4 regions of the Serratia sp. LSHTC3 genome follow, and region 1 is predicted to be linked to each of the others. Evidence: predicted binding sites of a transcription regulator. Region 1 holds the regulator's gene; each other region holds the start of a gene.
What was found. The regulator CRP, encoded in region 1, controls carbon source genes, mostly activating them, when cyclic AMP is high. The targets are predictions, from matches to a motif close to ATGTGANNNNNNTCACAT.
Positions count from the first base shown of each region.

Region 1 (7,728 bases):
TTCGGCGAGCCGATGCTGGACATCAACGATCTGATGAAAACCGACGCCAACGGCCACGGCGTGATCAATCTGCTGGCGGCGGACAAGCTGATCAATCAGCCGAAGCTGTATTCGGTGTTCCTGCTGTGGCTGCTGGCCGAGCTGTTTGAGCACCTGCCGGAAGTGGGCGACCCTGAACAGCCGAAGCTGGTGTTCTTCTTCGATGAGGCGCACCTGCTGTTCAACGATGCGCCGGCGGCGCTGCTGACCAAGATTGAACAGGTGGTGCGTCTGATCCGCTCCAAAGGCGTCGGCATTTACTTCGTCACCCAGAACCCGCTGGATATCCCGGACAGCGTGCTGGGCCAGTTGGGCAACCGCGTACAGCATGCGCTGCGCGCCTTCACGCCGCGCGATCAGAAGGCGGTGAAAACGGCGGCGCAAACCCTGCGCGCCAATCCGGCCTTCGATGCCGAAACGGCGATCACCGAGCTGGGGGTGGGCGAAGCGCTGGTGTCATTCCTCGACGAGAAGGGCCGGCCGAACGTGGTGGAGCGTGCGATGGTCATCGCGCCGGAATCCAAAATGGGCATGCTCGGCGCGGAAGGGCTGAACAGCGCGATCAACAAGTCGCCGCTGTATGGCCGCTATGAGGACATGATTGACCGCGAGTCCGCCTACGAGAAGCTGTCGTCGGGTGGCTTCGCCACCATCGGCACCCCGCAGCAGGGGCAACAACCGCAGACGCAACAGCAACAACAGCAGGCGGGCGGCGGCCTGATGGATGGTTTGAACGAGCTGTTGTTCGGTTCCACCGGCCCGCGCGGCGGCAAACGCGACGGCATCGTCCAGACCGCCGCCAAGAGCATGGCGCGCGATCTCGGCCGCCAGATCCTGCGCGGCGTGCTGGGCTCGATCACCGGCGGCCGTAAAAAGTAAGCGGAAATTATCGTCGGCAGCGGCGGGTTAAATCAGTAAACTATGGCGGCGTTTTTCTCTGCCGGACCTGACATGCTGCTGCTGATCGATAACTACGACTCCTTTACCTATAACCTTTACCAGTACTTCTGCGAGTTGGGCGCCGAGGTGGTGGTGAAGCGCAACGATGAGCTGCAGCTGGCCGATATCGAGCGGCTGGCGCCGCAGCATCTGGTGATTTCCCCCGGCCCCTGCACCCCGAACGAAGCGGGTATCTCGCTGGCCGCCATTCGTCATTTCGCCGGCAAGCTGCCGATCCTCGGCGTGTGCCTGGGGCACCAGGCGCTGGGGCAGGCGTTCGGCGCCGAGGTGGTGCGCGCCCGCGCGGTGATGCACGGCAAAACGTCGGCCATCCGCCACCTCGGCGTCGGCGTGTTTCGCGGCCTGAACGATCCGCTGACCGTGACCCGCTATCACTCGCTGGTGCTGAAAGCCGATACGCTGCCGGACTGTTTTGAAGTGACCGCCTGGAGCGAACGCGACGGCGTGCGCGACGAGATCATGGGCATCCGCCATCGCACTTTGGCGCTGGAAGGCGTGCAGTTCCATCCGGAAAGCGTGCTCAGCGAGCAGGGCCATCAGCTGCTGGATAACTTCCTCAACCGTTAATCCCGATGCGTTTTTTTCGCTCGTCGGGCGTTTTGCGTTTGCGCTTGATTGGTTTTTTATGCATATTTCGTGATTATGTTTTCAATCTAACATTACGATAGCGCTGAAAAACCTTCAGGGTGGAGCCGAAAAAATGACTGGAAAATCCGCAGTGAGCCGCAGCACCTTTGACCAGGTTATCCTGCCTGTTTATGCACCCGCCCAGTTTGTGCCGGTGCGCGGCCAAGGCAGCCGGGTCTGGGATCAGCAGGGAAAAGAGTACATCGATTTTTCCGGCGGCATCGCGGTAACGGCGCTGGGGCACTGCCATCCGGCGCTGGTCGAGGCGCTCAAACGTCAGGGTGAGACTCTGTGGCATACCAGCAACGTCTTTACCAATGAACCGGCGCTGCGCCTGGCGAGCAAACTGATCGACGCCACCTTCGCCGATCGGGTGTTCTTCGCCAACTCCGGCGCAGAGGCCAACGAAGCGGCGTTCAAACTGGCGCGTCATTACGCCATCACCCGCCACAGCCCCTATAAAACCAAAATCATCGCTTTCTATAACGCGTTCCACGGCCGCACGCTGTTCACCGTGTCGGTGGGCGGGCAGGCCAAATACTCCGACGGGTTCGGGCCAAAGCCGGCCGACATCGTGCACGTGCCGTTCAACGATCTGGCGGCGGTGAAAGCGGTGATGGACGACCACACCTGCGCGGTGGTGATGGAACCGATTCAGGGCGAGGGCGGCATTACGCCGGTCGACGCCGGCTTCCTCAAAGGCGTGCGCGAGCTGTGCGACCAACATCAGGCGCTGCTGGTGTTCGACGAAGTGCAAAGCGGCATGGGGCGCAGCGGCAAGCTGTTCGCCTATATGCATTATGGCGTGACGCCGGACATTCTTACCACCGCCAAGGCGTTGGGCGGCGGTTTCCCGGTCAGCGCCATGCTGACCACCGAAGAGATTGCGTCGGTGATGCAGGTGGGCACTCACGGCACCACCTACGGTGGCAACCCGTTGGCCTGCGCGGTGGCGGAGGCGGCGTTGGATGTGATCAATACGCCGGAAGTGCTGAGCGGCATCGAACAGCGCCACGCGCTGTATGTGCAGGCTTTGCAGGATATCGGCGATAAATACGGTATTTTCACCGCCATTCGCGGCATGGGGTTACTGATCGGCGCCGAACTGACGCCGCATTATCACGGCAGAGCGCGCGATTTCCTCACCGCTGCCGCCGCGCGTGGGCTGATGATCCTCAACGCCGGGCCGAACGTGATCCGCTTTGCGCCGTCGCTGGTGGTGGAGCTGCAGGACATCGAAGCCGGCATGGCGCTGTTCGAGCTGGCGGTGCAGGATGTGATCAACGTCTGAAGCTCGTGCGGCGAATAACGGGGCGCGGCATGCCGCGCCCTTATTGATCGCGCAGTTTGCGCTTGAGCCAGATGCCGTGGTGCGGGCGCTGACGCCAGGCCAGCGACGAAATGGTATGCATCACGTTCAGGTGCGACAAAATGCGCCGCAAATGACGTTCCATCTCGGTGACGGGCATGTCCGGATGCAGATCCGGCGGCTGCATGATGCCGCTGTTGTCACTGCTCGGGCCGTCGTATTCCAACCGCTGCTGGCAGCTTTGCAGCGCAATTTCACAGGTTTGCAGATAGGCTTCCGCCAGTTTCGGCGTCAGCATGTAGTGCTCGCGCGCCAGAATGGTCATGGCGTTCAGGTGTTCGACGATGAACTGGCTGTGAGTGACCCACAGCCGCATGTCCGCCAGATAATTCGACGCGAACCCCGGCTCCTGCATCGCCTGATTGAGCGAGGTGAACAGCGCATTGTGCGCTTGGTTGACCTGCATGCGGGTATAGGCCAACGCGGTGGCATCCGGTTCCGGCTGCTTCAGCATCAGCCGCAGCGCGGCTTGATCGTTCTCCAGCGCCTGATGGGCATTCTTGCGCAGCAGCCCGCTTTGCCACTGCGGCCACAGCCAAATGGTGCCGCCGAACGCCAGCACGCAGCCTATCAGCGTATCGATCAGACGCGGCACCAGAAAATGCGAGCCGTTCAGCGCCAGCAGCTGCAGGGTGTAAACCGCCGTGACCGTAAAGCCAATCACCGACAGCCCGTAGTTCTTGCGCGAAACCAGGTAGGCCAGCAGCGTGATCACCAGCATGATGCTCAGCGTTTCTCCTTCCGGCAGCTGCAGCTGCAACAGCCCGGCCGCCAGCAATAGCCCGGCAATCGTGCCCAGCGCACGGTGCTGAATACGCACCCGGGTGGCGTTATACCCGTTTTGGCTCACCAGCATGATGGTGAGCAGGATCCAGTAAGGCTTCGGCAGGTTGAAAACCGCACCCAGGCTGCTGCCGACCGCCAGCGTCACCCCCAGCCGCGCGGCGTTGCGCAGGGCGGTGGATTTGAACGACAGGTAGCTGGCCAGCGCCGGCCAAAACGGCAGGCGGTGCTGGCCGGGCATCAGGTCGCGGCGGTACAGCGGATGCTGGGTGCGCAGCAGGCGAGCGATGCGGCTGAAGTGGTAATAACAAAACTGGCCGACCGGGTTATCGGGATGCTGCGCCGCCATTTTTTCCAGCGCCGCCAGTTCGTGGCTCATGGAGAAGCGCTTCGAATGTTGATGGTAGAGAATATCGTGCGCCACCACGCGCAGCCGGCCGGCGATCACCTGAGCGTTGCGGCGAATGATCGCTTCGGCCTGGCTCTGCTCCACCAGTTTTTGCACCTCCTCCGGCAGATGCAGGCTGACGGTGATGTGCTCCTGCAGATCCATCGCCACCTGAAAGGCGCGCTGCAGGCGCTTTTGTTCGAGGTTGTTGGCGTGCGGCAGGAAATTGAGCTGTTGGTATAAAAGGCTGATCAGATCCATCACCTTTTGTTGGCGCACCAGCAGCGGCGGCAGCGCGGTTTGCGGATCGGTGTGCTGGGTCAGCAACGAGTATTTGGCTTCGAAATAGTCAGCCAGCTCCAGATAGAGCTGGCTGAGCGTCTCGCGCATTGGCTGTTCTTTCCACAGCTTGAACCAGAACCAGGTGAATAAGCCGTACCAGACGGTGCCGATCGCGTACAGCAGCGGCGCCTGCCAGAGGGGTACCGTGCCGGCCGTGCTGAGGGCGAAAATGGCGGCCACCAGCGCCGCCGGCAACAGCCGGGCGTGCAGCGGGCTGATTTCGCCGGTGATGCCGAGCAGCAGCGCCAGGCCCAGCATCAGCGCCGGCAGCGGCACGTGCCACAGCAGTGCCTGTTGCAGCAGCACGCTGCTGAAGGCGAACAGCGAGCCGCCGACGATCAGCCGTTTAAAGAAGCGCTTATGCGGCGTGTCCAGACCGGCGATATTGCAGCAGGCGGGCACCAGAGAGAACATCAGGCCGAGCTGCAGCTGGCCTATTAACAAGCCGAACAGCACCGGCAGACACAACACCAGCGTTTGTCGCAGTGCGTAGTTGATTTCCGGGTGGTAGATCAGGCGGCGCCACATGGCAGAGAGCAGATAAAAAAACGGCGCAGACTGCGCCGTTTCTTCGGGGATTAACGGGTGCCGTAGACGACAATGGTTTTGCCGTGGGCGGAAATCAGGTTTTGATCTTCCAGCATTTTCAGAATACGGCCAACGGTTTCACGCGAGCAGCCGACGATCTGGCCGATCTCCTGACGGGTGATCTTGATCTGCATGCCGTCCGGGTGAGTCATGGCGTCAGGTTGCTTCGCCAGATTCAGCAGGGTTTGCGCGATGCGGCCGGTCACGTCCAGGAAGGCGAGGTTGCCCACTTTTTCGGAGGTGACCTGCAGGCGGCTCGCCATTTGGGCGGACAGACGCATCAGGATGTCCGGGTTCACCTGGATCAGCTGGCGGAATTTCTTGTAGGAAATTTCGGCCACTTCACAGGCGGTTTTCGCGCGAACCCAGGCGCTGCGCTCCTGGCCTTCTTCGAACAATCCGAGCTCGCCGATGAAATCCCCCTGGTTGAGGTAGGACAGGATCATCTCTTTACCTTCTTCATCCTTGATCAGCACCGCGACGGAGCCTTTCACGATGTAGTAAAGCGTTTCGGCCTTTTCACCTTGGTGAATCAGCGTACTCTTCGATGGATATTTGTGGATATGGCAATGAGACAGGAACCATTCGAGAGTAGGGTCTGTTTGCGGTTTGCCGAGAACCATTCGCTGTTATCCTCTGTTGTTATCGCTGCCTTGTGTCACAGGGGTCAGAGTTCCCTGTAAAACCCGCCTGTAGCCGCAGTTATGAGCGAGGGCTACCGGCAAGTTTTGAGGCGTGTCATAAAAATACGCTGTCGCTCTAGCATATTAACTTGCCGTAAGCGCTGCAAGCTACATTCTGTTAACATACCGGTAAAGGAGCCTTTCTCTGGGCGTTTCCCTGAAATGCAGTGTCCCGGAAAGATTTATTGCGGCTCTGTTTGTAGCACAGAGTAAGGCGGGTGTCTCGTGTTGTCTCGCTTCAGCATGATTAGCATCAGGTTACGTTGCCTGTTTCTATGCGAAAGCGTACTCTGATTTTAAGAAATCAACCGGAGTGACCAGAATGCAGGCAAGAGTTAAGTGGGTGGAAGGGTTAACGTTTTTGGGGGAATCGGCCTCCGGCCACCAGGTGCTGATGGACGGCAACGCCGGTGATAAAGCGCCCAGCCCGATGGAGATGGTGCTGATGTCGGTGGGCGGCTGCAGCGCGATCGACGTGGTATCCATCCTGCAAAAGGGGCGCAACGACGTGCGCGACTGCGAGGTGAAGCTGACCTCCGAGCGCCGCGAAGAAGCCCCGCGGTTGTTCACCCATATCAACCTGCACTTCATCGTGACCGGCCAGGATCTGACCGACAAGATCGTCGAACGTGCGGTGAACCTGTCGGCGGAGAAATACTGCTCGGTGGCGCTGATGCTCAACAAGGCCGCCACGGTAACCCACAGCTTCGAGATCCGCCAACCGGCGTAATCGAGGCGGAGCGCGGCCGGCGCCGCGCTCAACGCATTTATTCGATCTTCTTGCCTTCCAGCAACCGTTGCACCAGCGGCGCCATGATCAGCTCCATCGCCAGCCCCATTTTGCCGCCCGGCACCACTAACGTATTGATGTGCGAGATAAACGATCCCTGCAGCATCGCCAGCAAGTAGGGGAAGTCGATCTGGTCCAGCCCGCGGAAGTGGATCACCACGAAGCTTTCATCCAGTGAGGGAATGGCCTTGGCGGCGAACGGGTTGGAGGTGTCCACCGTCGGCACGCGCTGGAAGTTGATGTGGGTGCGCGAGAACTGCGGCGTAATGTAGTTGATGTAGTCTTCCATCGAGCGCACCACCGAATCCATCACCGCTTCGCGGGAGTGGCCACGTTCGCCGGTATCGCGGATCAGCTTCTGGATCCACTCCAGGTTGACGATCGGCACCACGCCGACCAGCAGATCGACGTGTTTGGCCACGTCATGGTGCTCAGTAACCACGCCGCCGTGCAGCCCCTCGTAGAACAGCACGTCGGTCGGCGCCGGCAGCGGCTCCCACGGGGTGAAGGTGCCCGGCACCTGATTGTAGGGCACCGCTTCGTCGTAGGTGTGCAGGTACTTGCGCGAACGGCCGGTGCCGTTTTTGCCGTAGTCGATAAAGCTCTGCTGCAGCAGGCCGAAGTCGTTGGCCTCGGGGCCGAAATAGCTGATGTGTCTGCCCAGATCGCGCGCCTTGCGGATCGCCGCGTCCATTTCCGGCCGGGTATAGCGGTGGAAGCTGTCGCCCTCCAGTTCGGCGGCGCGGATCTTGAGCTGCTGGAAGATTTTACGGAACGCCACGCTGGTGGTGGTGGTGCCGGCGCCGCTGGAACCGGTCACCGCGATAACGGGATGTTTGGCAGACATGATGGTTGTCACTCCGTGTTGAATGCGCCGGCGTCAGGGGATTATTGTGGCTCTTGTTGACGCTCTCTATGTCAGGAAAAAATGGCGCGCGCTGGTTTGCAATGTCCCATTGTTACCTGATTTTTTCCGTCAGTCATAGAACCGGGCGCCACTAAATTTCTTCCTGCCCGGCGCGGAATTGGCCGCGCGGCATGATGTTGACGCTCTCATGCAGTTCCGACCACACCAGCACCACTTCGCCGTTTTTCAGCTGGCGGCGCACGTCCTCCACCTTCTGCTCCAGCGAGCGTTCGTGTTCGCCGTAATCGGTGC
Region 1 is NZ_JBXUNP010000007.1:22,446-30,173, reverse strand. Features, by position in the region: gene AC2CGI_RS21495 (helicase HerA-like domain-containing protein) at 1-918, shown strand, start outside; gene AC2CGI_RS21490 (aminodeoxychorismate synthase component II) at 991-1,566, shown strand; gene argD (bifunctional acetylornithine/succinyldiaminopimelate transaminase) at 1,700-2,917, shown strand; gene AC2CGI_RS21480 (YccS/YhfK family putative transporter) at 2,958-5,036, opposite strand; gene crp (cAMP-activated global transcriptional regulator CRP) at 5,087-5,719, opposite strand; gene AC2CGI_RS21470 (OsmC family protein) at 6,102-6,509, shown strand; gene AC2CGI_RS21465 (phosphoribulokinase) at 6,547-7,416, opposite strand; gene AC2CGI_RS21460 (YheU family protein) at 7,568-7,728, opposite strand, start outside.

Region 2 (7,728 bases), on a different contig from region 1:
GAAACAGGTTGCGGCTGAACTGATCGAGCACGATCACCTCCGCCAGGCGCCCTTCGATGGTGTCGCGCCAGTGCGCCAGTTCCCCCGCCGCCGCCGCCCGCCAGATTTCGCCGAAGCGGCTATGCAGCAGACGATCGAAATCATCGTCCTTTTTGAACCACATCACCGGTTCGATCTCGTCGAACCAGAACTCGATAACCTGTTTATGCATCATGATCCTCCTGTGTTTTAGGCAGTTTATACCCGTTCGCGCTTCCGGCGCAGTGCGAAAGATGGCGGGCATAACCCGTTCTCCCCCCCGGCGTTCTCTGCCATAATAGCCGCACTTTGTCGCTATCATTGCGCACCCTGATTACGGAGTTCCCCTTATGGATCATTGCCATACTTCCGATCTCATCTCCCTGGAGCAAGCGCTGGAAAAAATGCTCGGGCAGATCGCACCGCTGCAACAAACCGAATCCGTCGCGCTGACCGCCGCCGCCGGCCGCATCACCGCCGCGCCGGTGGTCTCACCGCTCGACGTGCCGCCATTCGCCAACTCGGCGATGGACGGTTATGCGGTACGCCTCGCCGATCTGGCGGCCAATGCGCCATTGCCGATCGCCGGGAAAGCCTTCGCCGGCGCGCCGTTCGACGGCCAATGGCCGGCCAACAGCTGCGTGCGTATCATGACTGGCGCGCCGATCCCGGCCGGGGCGGAAGCGGTTGTTATGCAAGAGCAGGCCGAAGTGAGCGACCAGGGCGTGCGTTTTACCGCCCCGGTAGAAGCCGGCCAGAATATCCGTCTGGCGGGTGAAGACATTCGCCAAGGCGCCAGCGTGTTGCCGGCCGGCGTGAGGCTGGGCGCCGCGCAGCTGCCGCTGCTGGCTTCGCTCGGCGTCGCCGAAGTGCAGGTGATGCGTAAGCTGAAGGTCGCGGTGTTCTCCACCGGCGACGAACTGCAGCAGGTCGGCCAGCCGCTGCAGGCAGGCCAGATCTACGACACCAATCGTTTCGCAGTGCGCCTGATGCTGGAGCAGCTGGGCTGCGAAGTGCTCGATCTCGGCATTATCCGCGACGATCGCGATGCGCTGCGCGCCGCCTTCGAACAAGCGGATAGCCAGGCTGACGTGGTGATCAGCAGCGGCGGCGTCTCGGTCGGCGAAGCCGACTACACCAAACAGATGCTCGACGAACTGGGCCAGGTCAGCTTCTGGAAGCTGGCGATCAAACCCGGCAAACCGTTCGCCTTCGGCAAACTGGGCCACGCCTGGTTCTGCGGCCTGCCGGGCAACCCGGTTTCCGCCGCCCTGACCTTCTACCAGCTGGTGCAACCGCTGCTGGCGAAGCTGGCCGGCCACAGCGACTGGCGCCTGCCGCCGCGCCTGCGCGCGCGGGCGCTGACGCCGCTGAAGAAATCGCCGGGGCGCCTCGATTTTCAGCGCGGCGTGTTCAGCAGCAACGCCGCGGGCGAACTGGAGGTCAGCACCACCGGCCACCAGGGCTCGCACGTCTTCAGCTCCTACAGCCAGGGCAACTGTTTCATCGTGCTGGAGCGCGAACGCGGTTCGGTGGCGGCGGGTGAAACGGTGGAGATCGAGCCGTTCAACGCCCTGCTGAGGAGCTGAACATGTTGCCGGAATTGACCGACGCCGAAGCGCTGCGCTACAACCGCCAGATCGTCCTGAGCGGCTTTGACTTCGACGGCCAGGAGAAGCTGAAGGCCGCCCGCGTGCTGATCGCCGGGCTGGGCGGGCTGGGCTGCGCCGCCGCGCCTTATCTGGCGGCGGCCGGCGTCGGCCATCTGGTGCTGGTGGATTTCGACACCGTCTCGCTCTCCAATCTGCAGCGCCAGATCCTGCACCGCGACGATCGCATCGGCCAGAGCAAAGTCGCCTCCGCCAGACAGGAGCTGAGCGCCATCAATCCGCATATCCGCATCGATGCCATCGACGGTCGTCTGGAAGATGACGCGGTCGCGGCAGAGATCGCCGCCTGCGATCTGGTGCTGGACTGCACCGACAACGTGGCGGCGCGCGACGCCCTGAACCGCCTGTGCCACGCACAGCGCAAACCGCTGGTTTCCGGCGCGGCGATCCGCATGGAAGGCCAGCTCAGCGTGTTCACCTATCAGCCGGGCGAGCCCTGCTACCGCTGCCTGAGCCGGCTGTTCGGCGACAGCGCCCTCACCTGCGTCGAAGCGGGCGTGATGGCGCCGCTGGTCGGCACTATCGGCACCCTGCAGGCGATGGAAGCCATCAAGCTGCTAGCCGAGTATGGTCAGCCATTGCGCGGCAAGCTGTTGATGTTCGATGCGATGAGCCTGCAGTTCCGCGAGATGAAACTACCGAAGGATCCGCACTGCGAGGTGTGCGGCGGGGAATGACGGATAAAAAAAGGGCGGGATAATTCCCGCCCTGATGCGTTGCCGCGAGGGTTACACGATGCCCTGGCTGCGCAGATAGTCTTCGTAGTTGCCGGTAAAGTCGATCACCTTGTTCGGGGTGATTTCCAGAATGCGCGTCGCCAGCGAGCTGACGAACTCACGGTCGTGGGAGACGAAGATCAGCGTGCCTTCGTACATCTCCAGCGCCATGTTCAGCGATTCGATGGATTCCATATCCAGGTGGTTGGTCGGTTCGTCCATCACCAGAATATTCGGGCGTTGCATCATCAGCTTGCCGAACAGCATGCGGCCCTTCTCGCCACCGGACAGCACCTTCACTTTCTTCTTGATGTCGTCCTGGCTGAACAGCAGACGGCCCAGCACGCTGCGCACCGCCTGCTCGTCGTCTTTTTCCTGCTTCCACTGGCTCATCCAGTCGAACACGCTCAGGGTGTCGTCGAACTCGTATTCGTGATCCTGCGCGTAGTAACCGATACGGGCATTTTCTGACCACTTGACGGTGCCGCTGTCCGGCTGCGCGTCGCCCACCAGCGTTTTCAGCAGGGTGGTTTTACCGATGCCGTTGGCGCCCAGCACCGCGACCTTCTCGCCCACTTCCACCATCAGGTTCAGCTTGCTGAACAACGGGCCCTCATCGAAGCCCTTGGTGAGCGCTTCCACTTCCAGCGCGTTACGGAACAGCTTCTTATCCTGTTCGAAACGGATGAACGGGTTCTGGCGGCTGGAGGCTTTCACCTCTTCCAGCTGGATCTTGTCGATCTGGCGGGCACGTGAGGTGGCCTGCTTGGATTTGGAGGCGTTGGCGCTGAAGCGGCTGACGAACGATTGCAGCTCATTGATCTGCGCCTTCTTCTTGGCGTTGTCCGCCAGCAGACGCTCGCGCGCCTGGGTGGCGGCGGTCATGTATTCGTCGTAGTTACCCGGGTAAACGCGCAGTTCGCCGTAGTCCAGATCCGCCATGTGGGTGCAGACCATGTTCAGGAAGTGACGGTCGTGCGAGATGATGATCATGGTGCTGTTGCGCTCGTTGAGCACGTTTTCCAGCCAGCGAATGGTGTCGATGTCCAGGTTGTTGGTCGGTTCGTCGAGCAGCAGGATTTCCGGATCGGAGAACAGCGCCTGCGCCAGCAACACGCGCAGCTTCCAGCCCGGCGCGATTTCGCTCATCGGACCGTAGTGCTGCTCAACCGGAATACCCACGCCGAGCAACAGTTCGCCGGCGCGCGCTTCGGCGCTGTAGCCGTCCATTTCGCCGTAGGCCACTTCCAGATCGGCCACTTTATAGCCGTCTTCTTCGCTCATCTCCGCCAAGGCGTAGATGCGGTCGCGCTCTTCCTTCACCGCCCACAGTTCGGTGTGGCCCATGATCACGGTGTCCAGCACGCTGTACTGCTCGAAGGCGAACTGATCCTGACGCAGTTTACCCAGGCGTTCGTTCGGATCGAGGAACACGTTGCCGCCGCTCGGTGCCAGATCGCCGCCGAGGATTTTCATAAAGGTGGACTTGCCGCAGCCGTTGGCGCCGATCAGGCCGTAACGGTTGCCGCCGCCGAATTTGACAGAGATGTTTTCAAACAACGGCTTGCTGCCGAACTGCATGGTGATGTTGTTAGTGCTTAACACAGCGCTCGCTCTTTATACATAGGGAATGTGATTTGGCGCGCATTATGCCACAACGGGGTGCAGAGATCGCGGGAAGTTTCGGTGACTTTTTGAGCGCCTGCGGCATCCTATCCTTTTCGCAGGCGGCATAGTTGAATTAACGCGGCGGGAACTTCGCGGCAATCATCGCCGCCGTCGGCTGCACACCGCCCAGGCTCCATTGTTCGGGCGCATGTTCATCGATTCTGACCCAAACCGACTGCCTGAACGCCGGATCGCCTCGCCCTTCTATCTCCACCAACAGATCGGTAATGCGGGACAGCAATTCGCTTTTTTGCCGTTCATCCAGCATGCCTTTCACCGTTTGCACATTAACAAATGGCATTATACTCTCCTTGAATATAGATAAGTCTAAAAACAAGACTTAGACTAGCGAAGGAAAATGCCCATGTCAAAATCTCCCGATCTCCCTACCGTTTCTCTTGCCCTGTGCGGGCTGGCGCAGGCCGCGGACCTGCTTGGCGATCGCTGGACGTTGCTGATCCTGCGCGAATCATTCTACGGCGTTCGCCGTTTTGAAGAGCTGCGCGAGAATATCGGCGCTTCGCGCCAGGCGTTGAGCAACCGTCTGAATGCCATGGTAGAACAAGAACTGTTGGCCAAACGCGCTTACCGGGAGCCGGGCGAGCGTGAGCGACATGAATATGTCTTGACGGACAAGGGACGCAGCCTGGGGCCCATCCTGGTTGCGCTGATGGCATGGGGCCACCGGCATATTCTGCATGACACCCCCCACGTTCAACTGGTGGATAAACACAGCGGGCTGCCGGTGCAGCTGGCATTTATCGATGCGCAGGCCCGCGTGGTGCCTGAAGACGCGCTGCAAATGTCGGCCGTTGAGCTCCCCCCGGCCTGACTTACCCATTCTGGTCTACGCTTGATGCCAGACATGTTGATGACAAGGATGCTGAACCATGCCACACCTCTATAACACCGCGCTGCTGATCGGCGCTGCGCTGAGCGCCATCGCCGCCCTGCTGCATATTTGGGTGATCACCGCCGGGCCGCGCGGCTATCGGCTGTGCGGCGCCGGCGATCGCTTCATTAAGGCGGCGGAAGCGGGTAAAAAGTTCCCGGCCGTCGTCACCGCCGGCATCGCGCTGGTGTTGTTTATTTGGGCGCTGTATGCGCTGTCCGGCGCCGGGCTGATCGCGCCGCTGCCGCTGCTGCGACCCGCGCTGTTTATCATCACCTTTATCTACCTGCTGCGCGGCGTCGCCGGCCCTTTCGCCCTGCGCGACACCGGCCGCAGCCAACGCTTTATCATCGTCAGCTCGCTGATTTGCCTCGGCTTCGGGCTGGTGCATCTGCTGGGGATGACGCAGCGCTGGGGGGCGTTGGCGTAACGCCCTGTTGCTGCAAAACGGCGATAAACGCCTGTGCGGCGGCGCTGCGGTAAGCGCCTTGGCGCTGCAGCAACACCGCCTGCCGAGCCGGCATGGCGTTGTCCAGCGCCACTTTTTTCAACTGCCGGTTCTCGCGCGCAATGGCGGCCGGCAACAGCGTGGCGAGCTGCCCGCGCCGCACGATCTCGACGATAGCGCCCAACGCATTGGCCTCCACCGCCACCAGCGGCCGGAAACCGAGCTGCGTGCAGTAGCGATCGATAAACTGGCGCGTGGCGAAATCGCCGCTCAGCAAGGCCAGCGGCAGATGCCGCCATTCCGCCAGCGTCAGCGGCCGACGCCGCGCCGCCAGGGGATGATCGGCGCCGACCATCAGCTCCAGCGTCTCACTGAACAACGGCGTCGCTTCCACCTCCGCCGACTGCGCCATCTCAAAGGCAATCCCCAGATCCAGCCGATCCTGCGTCAGCAGCGCCTCGATTCGTTCTTGCGCCATCTCCTCAATGCTCAGCGTAATCCCCGGGTAGCGGCGATAGAACGCATCGATCGTCGGTCCCACCAGATAGGCGGTGAACGTCGGCGTCATCGCCAGCCGCAGATGGCCGCGCGCCAGCGTCGCCACGTCATGGATCGCCCGCGCGCCGGCGTCCAGATCCTGCAGCGCCAGGCGCGCATAGCGCATCCAGGCCTCACCTGCGTCGGTCAGCTGCACCCTTCTGCCGCTGCGATCGAACAGCGGCGCTCCCAGCGCATCCTCCAGCTGTTTGATCTGCTGCGACAAGGTCGGTTGCGAGACGTGCAGCGCTTCGGCGGCACGGGTGAAATTGCCCTGTTCGGCCACGGCCAGAAAATAACGGATATGTCGCAGCAGCATAGCGCCCCAACTATTAGTAATACCTATAGCCATCATTATAAATGGGTCTTAGACCCTATAGCCAGAAGCGTTCATCATGCCGTCATCGCTTACCCCCCAGGGAGAAAAACAATGAAAGAGGTGATTGAGGGCTTCCTGAAGTTCCAGCGCGAAGCCTTTGTTGAACGCACGGCGCTGTTTCAGCGGCTGGCGACCCGCCAAAATCCGCGTACGCTGTTTATCTCGTGTTCCGACAGCCGCCTGGTGCCCGAGCTGGTCACCCAGCGTGAGCCGGGCGATCTGTTCGTTATCCGCAATGCCGGTAACATCGTGCCTTCTTTCGGCCCCGAACCCGGCGGGGTGACCGCCTCGGTCGAGTACGCGGTCGCCGCGCTGGGCGTGGAAGATATCGTGATCTGCGGCCATTCCGACTGCGGCGCAATGACCGCCATCGCCACCTGTCAGTGTCTGGATCACCTGCCGACGGTCGCCGGCTGGCTGCGTTACGCCGATTCCGCCAAGGCGGTCAATCAGGCTTATCCGCATGTCTCCGACGAGGCCCGGGTCGCATCGATGGTGCGCGAGAACGTCATCGCCCAACTCAACAACATCAAAACGCACCCTTCCGTCGCCCTGGCGCTGGATCAGGGCCGCCTGACGCTGCACGGCTGGGTCTATGACATCGCCAGCGGCGCTATCGAGGCGCTGGACGGCGAAACCCGCCGCTTCGTGCCGCTCGCCACCCATCCCGAGGTGACCGCCACGCCGGCGATCGCCCGTTTTTAAGCCAACAAAAGGAGCCAACATGACACACTCTCTGCATAACGCCGCCCCGCGCGAAGCGCTCACCGACACCATCATGGCCGCCAAGATCCGCCATAACCTGACGTTCGAAGCGCTGGCCGAGGGCACCGGCCTCAGCCTGGCGTTTGTCACCGCCGCCCTGCTGGGGCAGCATGCGCTGCCGGAACCGGCAGCGCGCACCGTGGCGGCCAAGCTGGGGCTGGATGAAGAGGCGGTACAGCTGCTGCAAACCATCCCGCTGCGCGGCAGCATTCCCGGCGGCGTGCCGACCGACCCGACCATTTATCGTTTCTATGAAATGCTGCAGGTCTACGGCTCCACGCTGAAAGCGCTGGTGCACGAGCAGTTTGGCGACGGCATCATCAGCGCCATCAACTTCAAGCTGGATATCAAGAAGGTCGCCGATCCGGACGGCGGCGAACGCGCGGTGATCACCCTGGACGGCAAATACCTGCCGACCAAACCTTTCTGATTGGCCTTGCGCCGGCGGCCCGCGTCGCCGGCAAATTGACAGCCAACCGGCCATTGGCTACATTAACTGCGCTTAAACGCCGTCCTGGCGTTTTTCACTGCCCGAGGCCTGTATGTTGGAGATTGTAACCACCCGATAGTCGCTTCCTTGCCGCATGGCGAGGGACTCTGACGTATCCGACGCGCGTTTGCGCGGGGATGCGCGT
Region 2 is NZ_JBXUNP010000002.1:271,150-278,877, reverse strand. Features, by position in the region: gene AC2CGI_RS08605 (DUF924 family protein) at 1-211, opposite strand, end outside; gene moeA (molybdopterin molybdotransferase MoeA) at 369-1,607, shown strand; gene moeB (molybdopterin-synthase adenylyltransferase MoeB) at 1,610-2,365, shown strand; gene AC2CGI_RS08590 (ABC-F family ATPase) at 2,417-4,009, opposite strand; gene AC2CGI_RS08585 (tautomerase family protein) at 4,146-4,373, opposite strand; gene AC2CGI_RS08580 (winged helix-turn-helix transcriptional regulator) at 4,437-4,904, shown strand; gene AC2CGI_RS08575 (hypothetical protein) at 4,963-5,394, shown strand; gene cynR (transcriptional regulator CynR) at 5,318-6,268, opposite strand; gene AC2CGI_RS08565 (carbonic anhydrase) at 6,380-7,033, shown strand; gene cynS (cyanase) at 7,053-7,523, shown strand.
Region 2: the regulator CRP is predicted to act here: its motif matches at 4,035-4,052, upstream of AC2CGI_RS08590 (ABC-F family ATPase).

Region 3 (7,728 bases), on a different contig from region 1:
CAAACTTTGCTTATTTTGCTCGTCCACCTTGCGGCCGCTGTGTTCAAAAATGCGGTTGGCGAGATTTTCAAACTGGGTGGTGAGCCGCTGTTCGCTGTTGATAAGCAGGCGCTGCTTCTCCTCCGCTGCCATACGCGTCTCTTCCAGACGGATGGTGACTTCGCGCAGTTCGGCTTCCTGCGCGCTGTTAACCTCGCGCTGGGCGCGCAGCTCCTGATTGAGCAGCTCGCATTCGTTGCGCCAATGGTTGAGCTGTTGCAGCTTCTCATGTCCGGCCGCCAGTTGGCTGTGCAGATTGCGCAGCTCCAGCTCGCTCTGGCGCAACTGCTGCTCGTGGCGCTGCAGCGTTTCCTGTCGCGCCGCCGTTTCCTGCTGCGCCTGCTGCAACGCTTGCTCCAGCAACCGCAGCTCGGTTTCATGTTGCGCATGCGTCTGCTGCACCCGCAGACTGGCGATCAGCCACCCCAACAGCATGCCGATCGCTACGCCGCCAATCCCATAAATCAGACTGGTATCCACCCTGCCTCCTGTTGCACCTTGCCGTTGCGGCGTTTTGCACGCCCATTGCCCGTCACGTTAAGGGGAGGCTGTATGGATGTCCAGCCTGATTTTGCCGGCCGCGCACAATATTGCGCGGCGCTGCGCAATTTAGCGAGAAATCAACCCAGCCACTGGCTGAGCCACTTGATGCCGAACGCCCCCGGCGCCAGAATGCCGAACGCCCAGATCATCGCCGACGTGACGTTGGCCAGTTGGAAATAGCGCTGCGGCATGCCGCAAATGCCGCCCACCAACGGCACCACGGCGCGCAGCGGGCCGAAGAAGCGGCCGATGAAAATGCCCAGCACGCCCCAGCGTTCAAAGAAGGCGTGGCCGCGCGCCAGCAGCTGCGGATTGCGCGACAGCGGCCACATATGGGCCACGCGATCCTGATAGTGATAGCCGATCCAGTAAGAGAGCCAGTCGCCGAAAAACGCCCCGGCGGCGGCGGCGGCCCAAATCGGCCAAAAGGCGATGCCGCTTTCGCCGATCAGCGCGCCCAGCGCCAGCAGGATCACCGTGGCCGGCAGCAGCAGCGACAAAAACGCCAGCGACTCGCCGAACGCCAGGAAGAAGATGATGGGAATGGCCCAGCCTTCGTGCTGACGCACGACGTCGCTGACCCAGTTGATAACGTCATTGAGGCTCAATACGGGGCTCCTGATACGCGATGGTTCGCCGCCTAGGATAAGCCGGGGCGAGTTAAACCCCGGTTAAACACGCAGCGATTTACTCGAGGTAGAACGCCTGCAGCGCTTCGCGCTGGGCCGCGCCCAGACCGTATTCCGCTTCCAGCCAGCGGTCGGTGGAGCCGTATTGCTGACGGATGCAGCCCAGCGCCGTCATCAGGAACTCCTCGCGCGCGCTGAGCACGTAGGCGAATTGCTCCAGCGCCGCCGCATTCAGCTTGATAGAGAGCTGATCCAGCATCTGCTCGCGGAAAGTGGCCAGCGTGGTTTCAGTCAGCAGATAGTCTTCCAGCACCGTCGCTTCGTCGGCCCCCAGCGCGAACAGCACCAGTGCCGAACCGACCCCGGTGCGATCCTTGCCGACTGCGCAGTGCTGCACGATCGCGCCGCCGCCGGGGTTGCTCAGCAGCTGCGCCAACCGCTGATAGGCCACATTGCCGAACGGCAGGCGGCGATACAGTTCCAGCATGAACGCGCGGGCGTCGAAAGCGGCCAGCGTTTCGTTGGTGAGCTTCTCCAGGTTGGCGTTGACTTCGCTGCTCAGCGGGTTGGCCGGCACGTGATGATAGTCGGCGCCATTCCACAGAATATCCGGTTTGGCCTGCACTTCGTCGGCATCGCGGTAGTCCAGCACCGAACGCACCGGCACGCCGGCGAGAAAGGCGCAGTCGTTTTCCGTCAGCCGCTCGAGGGAACCGGAACGAAACAGCAGGCCGCGCTTGATGCGGCGCCCGTCGGCCACGCCGTTGCCGCCGAAGTCACGGAAATTAATGCCGCCGTCGAGCGGCGCAAGCGAAGGATGAAGCAGGATCTGGGCGGTCATAAACGTCCTCGTTGTTTTTGTTATGACAACGCGCGGCGGCCATCGGCGCAGCGCTGAGGAGTATCACCGTAACAGATTAGTCGCGAATGGAAAAACGGGCCGCGGCGGCGGCCCGTTCAGGGGAGGCGATTACAGCAGACGGCGGGCGGCATCCACCACGATCTGCACCGCTTTGCTTTCGGTGTTTTTCATGGTCTCGGCGTTCGGGATCTCTTGCTGGGTGCGGTTAACGATCACCCCAGCCACCATGCCGGCACGCAGGCCCTGGCTGGCGCACATGGTCAGCAGCGTGGCGGACTCCATTTCATAGTTCATCACGCCCATCGCCTGCCACTCTTCCATCGAGCCTTTAAAACGGCTGACCACGCGGCCGGAGTAGGTGTCGTAACGTTCCTGGCCCGGGTAGAAAGTATCGGAAGAAGCGGTTACGCCAATGTGGGTGGTCGCGCCGCTGGCTTTGGCCGCTTCCACCAGCGCGGTGGTGCAGGCGAAGTCCGCAACCGCCGGGAACTCCATCGGCGCAAAGTGCAGGCTGGCGCCGTCGAGGCGTACCGCCGCCGTAGTCACCAGCACGTCACCGACGTTGATATTGGCCTGAATGGCGCCGGTGGTGCCGATGCGCAGGAAGGTGCGAATGCCCAGCTGCGCCAGCTCTTCCACCGCGATAGAGGTAGAGGGGCCGCCAATACCGGTGGAGCAGACGATCACCGCCTTGCCGTCCAGCTCTGCGCGCCAGGTGGTGAATTCACGATGGGAGGCCAGATGCACCGGATTTTCCATCAGCTTGGCAATCTTCTCTACGCGCTGTGGATCGCCCGGCACGATGGCAAGCTGGGCCCCTTGTAAATCGTTCTTGGTGAGGCCGAGATGAAAAACGTCAGACTGAGACATACGAGACTCCTCATGGATCATGTTTATTGGGAGGAACAAAAAAGCACTCTACTGAAAATCGCCGCTTAATTTCGTGACGACAGTCACTATGAAAAGAGAAACAAATTACATGCTACATATTTTTTGTGATTTTTATCACAAAAAATCACTATAAGGCATCCAGAACGCAACGCTAAACCTCAGTCTAGCCGACAAACCTTGCAGCTCCCTGCCCGTTGGTTGCCGGCTGAAACTATTTAGCTCATCAATCCGAAATAACTCCATCTTATCGGTTGCTTAGGGGCAAAAAAGCCCTCTAACGCACCTTATGGCACTTACGCGGGCCAAAACGCGTAATAACATGATAAAAAGCGCTTAAAAATGCCGCAAAGCCAGATAATTAGCCGTTTTTTATTGACTTGTCCGAAAGTGCGCCACGCAGCGCCAATAATGGGTAATCTTTCCTATAGTTAATCTCAGCGCTTTTTTCTATTGCACGGAGACCGCAATGAAAACCGAACATGTGATGACATTAGAACAGGCTCAGGGGGGATTCGCCCCGGCCGCCGCGCCGTTGGCCGCCTCCGCGATTATCACCGACGAACAGGGCATTCATGCCGGGCAAACGACCATCCCTTCTCAGGGCGACGCGCTGCCGGCCTACGTCGCCAAACCCGCCGATCAGAGCGGCCCCTTTCCCATCGTGCTGGTGGTGCAAGAAATCTTCGGCGTCCATGAGCACATTCAGGATCTTTGCCGTCGCCTGGCCAAGCAGGGCTATCTGGCGATCGCGCCTGAGCTCTATTTTCGCCAGGGCGATGCCAACGACTACAGCGATATCGGCGAGCTGTTCCAGCAGTTGGTGACCAGGGTGCCGGATCGTCAGGTGCTGTCGGATCTGGATCACGCCGCGCACTGGGCTATCCGCCACGGCGGCGACGCCGGCAAGCTGGCGATCACCGGCTTCTGCTGGGGCGGCCGCATTACCTGGCTGTACGCGGCGCACAACCCGCAGTTGAAGGCGGCGGTCGCCTGGTACGGCAAACTGGTCGGCGAGAAAACGCTGAATTCACCGAAGCATCCGGTCGATGTCGCCACCCACCTGTCGGCGCCGGTACTGGGGCTGTATGGCGGGCAGGACAGCGGCATTCCGCTGGAGACGGTGGAAACCATGCGCCAGGCGATACGCGCCGCCAACGCCGAGGCCGAAATCGTGGTGTACCCCGAGGTCGGGCATGCGTTCAACGCCGATTATCGTCCCAGCTACAACGCCGAAGCGGCGCAAGACGGCTGGCAGCGCATGCTGGCGTGGTTCGCCCAGCACGGCGTCAAGTAACCTCCCCCGCATAAAAAAGGGCGCCGAAGCGCCCAATCATCACACCAGTCAATCTGTAAGCGGCGGAGCTCATCCGCCGCACGCCATCACGCCTGCTCGCGCAGGCGCTGCGCCGCCAATACCATGTTGGCCAGCGACTGCCGGGTTTCCGGCCAGCCGCGGGTTTTCAGGCCGCAGTCCGGGTTAACCCACAGGCGTTCCGCCGGGATGTTCTGCGCCGCTTTACGCAGCAGCGCTTCGATCCATTCCACGCTCGGCACGTTCGGCGAGTGGATATCGTAGACGCCCGGCCCGATTTCGTTCGGGTATTCGAACTCTTTGAAGGCTTCCAGCAGATCCATATCGGAACGCGAGGTCTCGATGGTGATCACGTCGGCGTCCAGCGCGGCGATGGAGTCCATGATGTCGTTGAACTCGCAGTAACACATGTGGGTGTGGATCTGGGTGTCATCCTGCGCCACGGCGGCATTCAGTTTGAAGGCGTCCACCGCCCAGTTCAGGTAGGCGGCCCAGTCGGATTGGCGCAGCGGCAGCCCCTCGCGCAGGGCGGGTTCGTCGATCTGAATGATGCCGATGCCGGCTTTTTCCAAATCTTCCACCTCGTCGCGCAGCGCCAGCGCAATCTGCTTGGCAATCACTTCGCGGGTCACGTCTTCACGCGGGAACGACCAGCACAGGATGGTCACCGGCCCGGTCAACATGCCTTTCACCGGCTTGTCGGTCAGCGACTGGGCGAATTTTGCCCATTCGACGGTGATGGCTTCCGGGCGGCTGACGTCACCGATGATCACCGGCGGCTTCACGCAGCGGGAGCCGTAGCTCTGCACCCAGCCGTTCTGGGTAAACACGAAGCCGTCGAGGTTCTCGCCGAAATATTCCACCATGTCGTTGCGCTCGGCTTCACCGTGCACCAGCACGTCCAGCCCGAGGCGCTCCTGCTCGACGATCGCCTGTTTGATGTGCTCACCGATGCTGGTGCGGTAGTTGTTGCCGTCCAAACGGCCCTGTTTGAAATCCAGGCGCAGGCCGCGGATCTCGGTGGTCTGCGGGAACGAACCGATGGTGGTGGTCGGCCAGGCCGGCAAGTTGAAACGTTCGCGCTGCGCCCTGGCGCGCTCGGCGTAAGCGCTGTGGCGCTCGCTGTCCTGCGCGGTGATCGCGGCCAGACGGCGCTCAACCTGCGCATTGTGTACACGGCTCGACTGACGGCGGGCGCGGATCGGTGCGCTGTAGGCGTCCAGTTCGGCTTGCTTCGCCGCGTCAGGCGCGTTCAGCGCCTCAGCCAGCAGCGCCAACTCGGCGCATTTTTGTAGAGCGAAGGCGAACCAGCTTTTCACTTCTTCATCCAGACGGCTTTCCACGCTCAGGTCGATCGGGCTGTGCAGCAGTGAACAGGAGGAGCCAATCCACAACGGGCGGGTGCCCACCAGCGGCTGAAGACGTTCGAACCAGCGGCTCAGATCGGCGCGCCAAACGTTGCGGCCGTTGATCACGCCCAGCGACAGCAGCCAGTCTTGCGGCAATGCGGCGCTCAGCGCGGCGATATCGTCGTGACCGGCGACCAGATCGACGTGCAGCCCCTGCACCGGCAGCGTGCGAACCGTATCGAGGTTGTGGCCGACGCTGTCGAAATACGTGGTCAACAACAGCTTAACCTGCCCCTGCAGCGCGTCGTAAGCGGGTTTAAAGGCGTCCAGCCAGGCCTGCGGCAGCTCCAGCACCAGCGCAGGCTCGTCAATTTGCACCCACTCGACGCCGCGTTTCGCCAGCTCGGCCAGCACCTGCTGGTAAACCGGCAGAATGTCTTTCAGCAGCGACAGGCGATCGAACGGCTCGCCCTTCACTTTACCCAGCCACAGATAGGTCACCGGGCCCAGCAGCACCGGTTTGATGCGGTGACCAAGCGCCAGCGCTTCGTCCACTTCATCCAGCAGTTGGGTCCAGCCCAGCTTGAACTGCTGGCCTTGTTGGAACTCGGGCACCATGTAGTGGTAGTTGGTGTTGAACCATTTGGTCATTTCCGCCGCGGCCGCCGGCTCGCCGGTCGGTGCGCGGCCACGGCCGATGCGGAACAGCGTGTCCAGATCGATCGAGCCATCCGCATTCTGATGGCGCGCCGGCACGTTGCCCAGCAGCAGGCTGGTGGTCAACACATGATCGTACCAGGCGAAATCGCCGACCGGCACCAAATCCACCCCGGCCTGCTGTTGCTGTTGCCAATGGCGAGCGCGCAGCTCGCGGCCAACCGCCAACAGCTCTTCCTGCGTTGAGTTGCCAGCCCAGTAGCTTTCCTGAGCTTTTTTCAGCTCACGTCGTAGCCCAACGCGAGGAAAACCCAGTGTGTGATTCAAAATTGCCATCGTCTTATTCCCCATTTAGCCGTCCAGATGTTTACACATCCATAATCAGCAGGTACTGTATTAACCACAAGCGCAATTTATTCACTGTCAATGTGAAGGACTCTCATGATCGAACTGAAACATTTACGGACGCTGCAGGCCCTGCGCAGCAGCGGTTCGCTGGCGGGGGCGGCGGCCCAACTTCATCAGACGCAGTCTGCCCTGTCGCACCAGTTCAGCGATCTTGAGCAACGTCTGGGCTTCAAGCTGTTCGTGCGCAAGAGCCAGCCGCTGCGCTTCACCGCCCAGGGCGAGATCTTGCTGCAGCTGGCGGAACAGGTGCTGCCGCAAATCTCACAGGCGCTGCAGGCCTGCCACGAGCCGCACCAGACCACGCTGCGCATCGCCATCGAATGCCACAGCTGCATTCAGTGGCTGACGCCGGCACTGGACAATTTCCGCCAGCGTTTCCCGCAGGTGGTGATGGACTTCACCTCCGGCGTGACTTTCGATCCGCAGCCGGCCCTGCAACAGGGCGAGCTGGATCTGGTGATGACGTCGGATATTCTGCCGCGCAGCGGCCTGCACTATTCGCCGATGTTCGATTTCGAGGTGCGTCTGGTGCTGGCGCCGGATCATCCGCTGGCCGGCAAGCCGCACATCGAGCCGGCAGACTTGAGCGATGAAACGCTGTTGATTTACCCGGTGCAGCGCCAGCGGCTGGATATCTGGCGGCATTTCCTGCAGCCGGCGGGCGTCAACCCGGCGTTGAAGAACGTCGATAACACGCTGCTGCTGATCCAGATGGTCTCGGCGCGGATGGGGATTGCGGCGCTGCCGCATTGGGTGGTGGAGAGTTTCGAACGGCAGGGGCTGGTGGTGACCAAAACCCTGGGTGACGGCCTGTGGAGCCGCCTGTACGCCGCCGTGCGCGACGGCGAACAGCGCCAGGCGGTGACCGAAGCCTTTATCCGCTCGGCCCGCCAGCACGCCTGCGATCATCTGCCGTTCGTGCGCGACGCGGCACGCCCCGGCGCGACCGGCGCCAAAGCGTTGGCGGCCGGCGTATAAACTGTCGCCCTCCCGTTTAGCCGAGCTGTTTCGGCGCCACCCAGCGGCGGTGCACCCACA
Region 3 is NZ_JBXUNP010000006.1:280,794-288,521, reverse strand. Features, by position in the region: gene rmuC (DNA recombination protein RmuC) at 1-519, opposite strand, end outside; gene AC2CGI_RS21230 (DedA family protein) at 660-1,190, opposite strand; gene AC2CGI_RS21225 (tyrosine-protein phosphatase) at 1,270-2,052, opposite strand; gene udp (uridine phosphorylase) at 2,182-2,943, opposite strand; gene AC2CGI_RS21215 (dienelactone hydrolase family protein) at 3,431-4,258, shown strand; gene metE (5-methyltetrahydropteroyltriglutamate--homocysteine S-methyltransferase) at 4,345-6,633, opposite strand; gene metR (HTH-type transcriptional regulator MetR) at 6,724-7,668, shown strand; gene AC2CGI_RS21200 (carboxylate/amino acid/amine transporter) at 7,685-7,728, opposite strand, start outside.
Region 3: the regulator CRP is predicted to act here: its motif matches at 3,067-3,084, upstream of udp (uridine phosphorylase).

Region 4 (7,728 bases), on a different contig from region 1:
GCTGTTTCTGGCGGCCAACCATCCGGTGAATGAAGTCAGCCTGTTCTTCAACAACAAGCTGTTCCGCGGCAACCGCACCACCAAAGCGCACGCCGACGGCTTCGACGCCTTCGCTTCCCCCAATCTGCCGCCGCTGCTGGAAGCCGGCATCCATATTCGCCGCCAGCAAGGCATCGACAGCCCGGCTTGCAACGGCGCGTTGCAGGTGCATGACATCACGCCGCAGCCGATCGGCGTGGTCACCATCTATCCGGGCATTTCCGGCGCGGTGGTGCGTAATTTCCTGTTGCAGCCGGTCAAGGCGCTGATCCTGCGCTCCTACGGCGTCGGTAACGCGCCGCAAAAGGCCGAGCTGATCGACGAGTTGCGTGCGGCCTCTGAACGCGGCATCGTGGTGGTCAACCTGACGCAGTGCATCTCCGGGCGCGTCAATATGGAAGGCTACGCCACCGGCAACGCGCTGGCGCATGCCGGGGTGATCAGCGGTTTCGACATGACGGTGGAAGCCGCCCTGACCAAGCTGCACTATCTGTTGAGCCAGCCGCTGACGCCGGAACAAATCCGCGCCCTGATGCAGCAAGATCTGCGCGGCGAGCTGAGCATCAACGGTTAACCTACTGAACTCTGGAGCGGCGATGAAAACGGCCCTGTTGTTGATCGATCTGCAAAACGATTTCTGCCCCGGCGGCGCGCTGGCGGTCACGGAGGGCGACGCCGTCATTCCGGTCGCCAATCAGGCGATCGCCGCCTGCCTGGCGCGGGGCGAGCCGGTGGTGGCCAGCCAGGACTGGCATCCCGCCAATCACCGCAGCTTTGCGGTGAACTCCCATGCGCAGGTCGGCACCCTCGGCGAGCTGGAAGGTCTGCCGCAGGTGTGGTGGCCGGTGCACTGCGTGCAAGGGAGCCACGGCGCCGATTTTCATTCTCAATTGCAGCGGCAACACATCGATGCCGTTTTTCGCAAAGGGCAGGATACGAGCATCGACAGCTACAGCGCGTTCTTCGATAACGGCCACCGGGCGCAGACCGAACTGCACGATTGGCTGCAATCGCAGGGCGTCCGGCGGCTGGCGATCATGGGCCTGGCGACCGACTACTGCGTGAAGTTCAGCGTGCTGGATGCACTGGCTGCCGGCTATCCGACGCAGGTGATCGTCGACGGCTGCCGCGGCGTGAATCTGCAGCCGGGCGACAGTGAGCAAGCGCTGCAGGACATGGCGCGCGCCGGCGCACAGCTAGTTACCCTGTCACAGTTTCTCGCCAACTAAATCCTCTCGGGCGCCACCGGCGCCCTCTCTACGCAGCGGCGAAATTATCGACGCCGCTCACAATACCACCTTTCTTCTTCCCCAACGGCTTGTGACCGGCAGGCGCTTTTGCTGTTATGACTGCGACGCGTTTGGCGTCAATCGGTTATACGCATCCGGGGCCCACTGAGCCCGGCTTTATTGTGCCCGCCCCTGGCGGTACGGTCGGCCTTGCCGACCACAAGGAGACAGACATGAAAATAACCCGAAAACTGCTGCCTTTGCTGGCGGCGGTGCAATTGGCTATGGCCGGCGCAAGCACGGCCCAGGCGGCCTATCTCTCCGTCGGCTACTTCAACGGCGGCGGCGACGTTACCGCCGGCCCCGGTGGTGACATCGACAAGCTGGACGTGACGCAAATCACCCATCTCAACTATTCGTTTGGCCTGATCTACAACGACGAGAAAGACGAAACCAATGCGGCGCTGAAAGACCCCGCTCGCCGCCACCAGATCTACCTGTCGCCGAAAGTCACGGCCGATTTGCAACGGCTGCCGGTGCTGCGCAAACAGAACCCCGAGCTGAAAGTGCTATTGTCGATCGGCGGCTGGGGCGCACGCGGTTTCTCCGGCGCTGCCGCCACCGCGGGAAACCGGGCGATTTTCATTCGCTCCGCGGTGCAGGTGATCGAGCAGTACGGGCTGGATGGGATCGATCTGGACTGGGAATACCCGGTAAACGGCGCCTGGGGTTTGGTGGAAAGCCAACCGGCAGACCGCGACAACTTCACCCTGCTGCTGAGAGAGCTTCATCAGGCGCTGGGTAAAGGCAAGCTGTTAACCATCGCCGTCGGGGCCAACGTCAAAAGCCCGCAGGAATGGGTCGATGTGAAAAGCATTGCCCCTTACCTCAACTACATCAATCTGATGACCTACGACATGGCTTACGGCACGCAGTACTTCAATGCCAACCTGTACGATTCAAAGCGCTGGCCAACCGTAGCCGCCGCCGACCGCTACAGCGCCGATTCCGTGGTAAAACATTATCTGGCCGCCGGATTAAAACCGGCGCAGATGAACCTGGGTATCGGTTTCTACGGCCGGGTGCCGAAACGAGCGACCGAGCCGGGCATCGACTGGGACAAGCCGGACGCCGCCAAACATCCGGTGACGCAGCCTTATTTCAGTGCGCGAGAAACCGCTCTGTTCCGCACGCTGGGGTTGGATCTCAGCAAAGACACTTACTTTAAATACCACGATATCGTCAGCAAATTGCTCAACGATCCGCAGCAGCGTTTTCGCGAACACTGGGATGACGACGCCAAAGTGCCATACCTGACGCTGCAATCCGCCGAAGGCAAACCGCTGTTCGCCATCTCCTACGAGAACCCGCGTTCGGTGGCTATCAAAGCCGAGTACATCAAAAGCCAGGGATTGGGGGGAGCGATGTTCTGGGAGTACGGCGCGGACGACAATAACCGGCTGGCGCAACAGCTGGCGGAGTCGCTGGGAATAAAAGGCGAGAAACGGTAAATCGACGGGGGGCGATGGCGACATCGCCCCGCTTTAGGGACAGCTTACTGCGGTTTAAGTTTGACCAGCGGCTCGGCAACAAACTGCTGCTTCAGTTCTTGCTTGCTCTTCATCACGATCTGCCCGTCGGTGCCGATGCTCATGTGCTGCGGATCGACGTTGTTCATCGACTGCCACAGCATCACCGCCTGCAGGCTGTTTTCCTTCTGCTCAGGCGTCAGCGCCACGCCATCCGGCCACTTGCCCAGCTCAACCGCCTGCACCAGGCGCTGGTATATCTCGGGCGTCATCGCCGCAATCAGATCTTTCACGTCCATCAGAGCCCTTCTCGCTTACAGATGAATAATTAGCTGAATCGATTTTGTTGATTAAATTACCACTTAACCAGCCGTTTGGTCGCCATTTTCGCCATCGGTGAAACTCAGCGAGGCGGAGTTGACGCAGTAGCGGTCGCCAGTCGGCTGCGGGCCATCAGGGAAAACGTGCCCCAGATGCGCGTCGCAGTGGCCGCAGCGGATTTCAACACGATGCATATTATGTGAATTATCATCAAGATAACGGATTGCATCGGCGGAAACCGGCTCATAAAAGCTCGGCCAGCCGCAGCCGGAATCGTATTTGGTTTCGGAATAGAACAGCGGCTGGTTACAGCACAGGCAATGGTACACGCCCTCGCGCTTGTTGTGCAGCAATTTGCCGCTGAACGGCGCTTCGGTGCCACGCTGTTGCGTCACATAACGTTGGATTTCATTCAGTTCCGTGACCGGATGACCGGGGGTTGTCTCTTTAGCCATTTGTGCTTATCTCTGAATGTGGATAATGTCAACGAAAACAATGATTAATAATAACAAAAAATTAACACCGCTGCAGGGGTTTTTGGCCTAAACTGTAGCCCATAAAGGCCACGTCACGATGATATGTGATAACGATCACACATCTTGCGTATGCTGACTTTATACTTGGCGGCTTGTCCCCATATAACGGATGAGGCCGAGCGCAAATGGACTGTGCAATAAGCGTGCAAAACCACCCTTCCGGTTTGACTTGCCGCAAGTATTGACACGATTCCGCTTGACGCTGGGTAAGGTTTTTGTAATTTTACAACCAACCTTTTATTCACTAACAAATAGCTGGTGGAATATATGACTATCAAAGTAGGTATCAACGGTTTTGGCCGTATCGGTCGCATTGTTTTCCGTGCTGCTCAAGAGCGTTCTGACATCGAGATCGTTGCAATCAACGACCTGTTGGACGCAGAGTACATGGCTTACATGCTGAAGTATGACTCTACTCACGGCCGTTTCAACGGTACGGTAGAAGTTAAAGACGGCCACCTGGTTGTTAATGGCAAAACCATCCGTGTTACCGCAGAGAAAGACCCGGCTAACCTGAAGTGGAACGAAGTGGGTGTTGATGTGGTTGCTGAAGCGACCGGTATCTTCCTGACCGACGAAACCGCGCGTAAACACATCACCGCCGGCGCTAAAAAAGTGGTTCTGACTGGCCCATCCAAAGATGCGACCCCAATGTTCGTTCGCGGCGCCAACTTTGACAAATATGCCGGCCAGGACATCGTGTCCAACGCCTCTTGCACCACCAACTGCCTGGCGCCACTGGCTAAAGTCATCAACGACAACTTCGGTATCGTTGAAGGCCTGATGACCACCGTTCACGCCACCACCGCTACTCAAAAAACCGTTGATGGCCCGTCTCACAAAGACTGGCGCGGCGGCCGCGGCGCATCCCAGAACATCATCCCTTCTTCTACCGGCGCAGCGAAAGCGGTTGGCGTGGTTCTGCCAGAGCTGAAAGGCAAACTGACCGGCATGGCGTTCCGCGTACCGACCCCTAACGTGTCCGTTGTTGACCTGACCGTGCGTCTGGAAAAAGCGGCTACCTACGAAGAAATCAAGAAAGCCATCAAAGACGCCGCTGAAGGCTCTATGAAAGGCGTTCTGGGCTATGTTGAAGACGACGTGGTTTCCACCGACTTCAACGGCGAAGTGCTGACTTCCGTGTTCGATGCCAAAGCCGGTATCGCACTGAACGACAACTTCGTGAAACTGGTTTCCTGGTACGACAACGAAACCGGCTACTCTAACAAGGTTCTGGATCTGATCGCTCACATCTCCAAGTAATGGCATGATGTTAAGCTGATAATGAGGGCGACATTTTTGTCGCCCTTTTTTATTTGTATCTCCGGCAAACAATAGGTCATGAAATGAACGAGAAAATTTTCACCCTGCCCGTTTCCGAACAAATTTCTCCTTATATCAGTCAGCGGCAACTCGATGAGCTGGGCGTGGTTGTGGTGTCGCACCCGAAAGTGCGCGCGGCCGTCGCGCTGCAAGGCGCGCATTTGCTGGCCTGGCAGCCCAGCGGTGAGCAGCCGGTGATTTGGCTCAGCAACAACACGCCTTTCGCCACAGGCAAGGCCATCCGCGGTGGCGTGCCGATCTGCTGGCCGTGGTTCGGCCCGGTGGCGCAACCCTCCCACGGCTTTGCCCGCAACCAGCCCTGGAGCCTGACGGCGCACGATGAAGATGAGAACGGCGTCATCCTGACCTTTACGCTGAAAGACAATGAGCAGACCCGCAAACTGTGGCCGCACGCCTTCACGCTGATTGCTCGCTTCAAGCTGGGTGAAGAGTGCGAGATCGAGCTGGAATCGCACGGCGATTATCAAGCCACGGCGGCGCTGCACAGTTACTTCCAGGTCGGCGACATCGATCGGGTCAGCGTGGCGGGCCTGGGCGAGCCTTATATCGACAAGGTGGCGGGCGGCGCAGAGGCGCATCAGACGGGTGAAGTGACATTCATCGGCCAAACCGACCGCGTCTATACCCGCCCGGAAGCTTTCAGCCAGATCCGCGATCCGGCACTCGCTCGCACCATCGAGGTTCACCACCATCATATGAGCGACGTCATCGCCTGGAACCCCGGCGTGGAACTCTCCTGCAGCATGGGGGATATGCCGAACGACGGTTACAAGACCATGGTCTGCATCGAGACCGGGCGCGTCAGCAAACCGCTGGTCGCTGCCGGCGAGCAACCCGCCCGTTTGGGTGTCACCTTCCGCAGTCGTAAGAAGGCCTGAGGAACCGTGCGCGGAAGCGCACTACAGATGTGCAAAAGGGGCGCCAGCGCCCCTTTTTGATGCACGACATGCACGATAGTTGTGCAATGCGTGATTAGAAGGTGTAGCTCACACCTGTCATCAACAAACCGGTGTAAGATTTATCCACCATCGGGCTGTCTTTCACTTCATCCGACAACTTCACATAGCGGCCGACGAAGAAGGCGTTCCAGCTTTTGTTGATCTGATAATTGGCGCTCAGCTCGAGATACGGAGCCCAGCTATCGCCAGGGGTGTAGCTGTCCAGGCCGCTGCGACGTGATTCATTGGCGCTGACGCCGTAGTAATATTTGTTCTGGTTCTTGCTGTTCCACATCACGCCCACGCCCGGGACCAGCGTCAGCGCGTCCAGATCAAACTTGTACAGATAAGCAACATCGCCCACCAGCCCGTTGCTGTTGTTCAGCGTGTCGCCGGTGAACGTGGTACGAAGGGTGCCCCATTCCGCGTTGTGCGAATAGGCCAGGCCGGCCATCAGCGTGCCGCGACGCTTGTCGAGGCGCTTCATGCGATCGTCGTCGCTGTCGCCCGGACGGTAGCCCCATGGCGTGTAGTAACCCATGATGCTCAGCTGGTTTTCTTGATCTTTCCACAGGTAGTAACCGGCGGTCAGAGTACGGAAGTAGAAGTCGTCACCTTCATAGTCGATGACGGGCACCGGATAAACGCGGTCCTGATAACCGCGATACGCGTCCGGACTAACCAGCGCGGCAGCACCGAGTGACCAGGTCCCCGCCTGAGCACTTTGCGCACAAACCATTGCGGAAGCGATAATTGCTAGCGTTTTGAGTTTTGAAATCTTCACTGGTTCTTTTTCCATAAATTACAGGGTTAATAGCCGCGATAGTTTATGTGAAAATTTAGTTGCGTGCCTAATCTTTACAAAGGAAAACGACCAAGATCGAATAACTTATAGCGGAATTATGAATTAATCATGGCGGAACGATGACGTTTTATCCCGCAGGCCGCGCCAGACAAGGCATTTGGTTATCCCGGCAATAACTGAGTCATTGATATGACTTAAAAAAAGCTTTTTCTGCGGCAGGAAATTTTCCGGCAAGCAAACTAAGCTTAAATCAGAAGGTGAATTTATCCTGGGCCCAGTGGCATACAGCGCAACTCGCGATAATAAGCGCACCAAGTTGGCATACGGGTTGCTGTACTCAGGCGTATTCTCATCTTTCGGGAGCCAGAACACTATCACACGCTCTCTTTAACCTGTGCTAATAACGAAAGGACGGGCATCATGAACATATTTGACCACTATCGCCAGCGCTACGAAGCTGCCAAGGACGAAGAGTTCACACTGCAGGAATTTCTTACCATTTGCCGGCAAGATCGCAGTGCCTATGCCAACGCGGCCGAACGTCTGCTGATGGCTATCGGTGAACCTGTGATGGTCGACACTGCGCTAGAATCACGCCTGTCGCGCCTGTTCTCCAACCGCGTGATCGCACGCTATCCGGCCTTCGAAGAATTCTACGGTATGGAAGAGGCCATCGAACAGATCGTCTCTTACCTGAAGCACGCCGCGCAGGGCCTGGAAGAGAAGAAACAGATCCTTTACCTGCTGGGCCCGGTGGGCGGCGGTAAATCCTCGCTGGCAGAACGCCTTAAAGCGTTGATGCAGCGCGTGCCCATCTACACCCTCAGCGCCAACGGCGAACGCAGCCCGGTCAACGATCATCCGCTGTGCCTGTTCAACCCTCAGGAAGATGCCTCAATCCTGGAAAAAGAGTTCAACATCCCAAGTCGCTATCTCGGCACCATCATGTCGCCGTGGGCGGCGAAGCGCCTGCACGAGTTCGGCGGC
Region 4 is NZ_JBXUNP010000001.1:1,155,664-1,163,391, reverse strand. Features, by position in the region: gene ansA (asparaginase) at 1-613, shown strand, start outside; gene pncA (bifunctional nicotinamidase/pyrazinamidase) at 636-1,268, shown strand; gene chiD (chitinase ChiD) at 1,502-2,779, shown strand; gene AC2CGI_RS05575 (YeaC family protein) at 2,824-3,096, opposite strand; gene msrB (peptide-methionine (R)-S-oxide reductase MsrB) at 3,160-3,573, opposite strand; gene gapA (glyceraldehyde-3-phosphate dehydrogenase) at 3,922-4,917, shown strand; gene AC2CGI_RS05560 (D-hexose-6-phosphate mutarotase) at 5,001-5,876, shown strand; gene AC2CGI_RS05555 (MipA/OmpV family protein) at 5,971-6,735, opposite strand; gene yeaG (protein kinase YeaG) at 7,162-7,728, shown strand, end outside.
Region 4: the regulator CRP is predicted to act here: its motif matches at 3,697-3,714, upstream of msrB (peptide-methionine (R)-S-oxide reductase MsrB).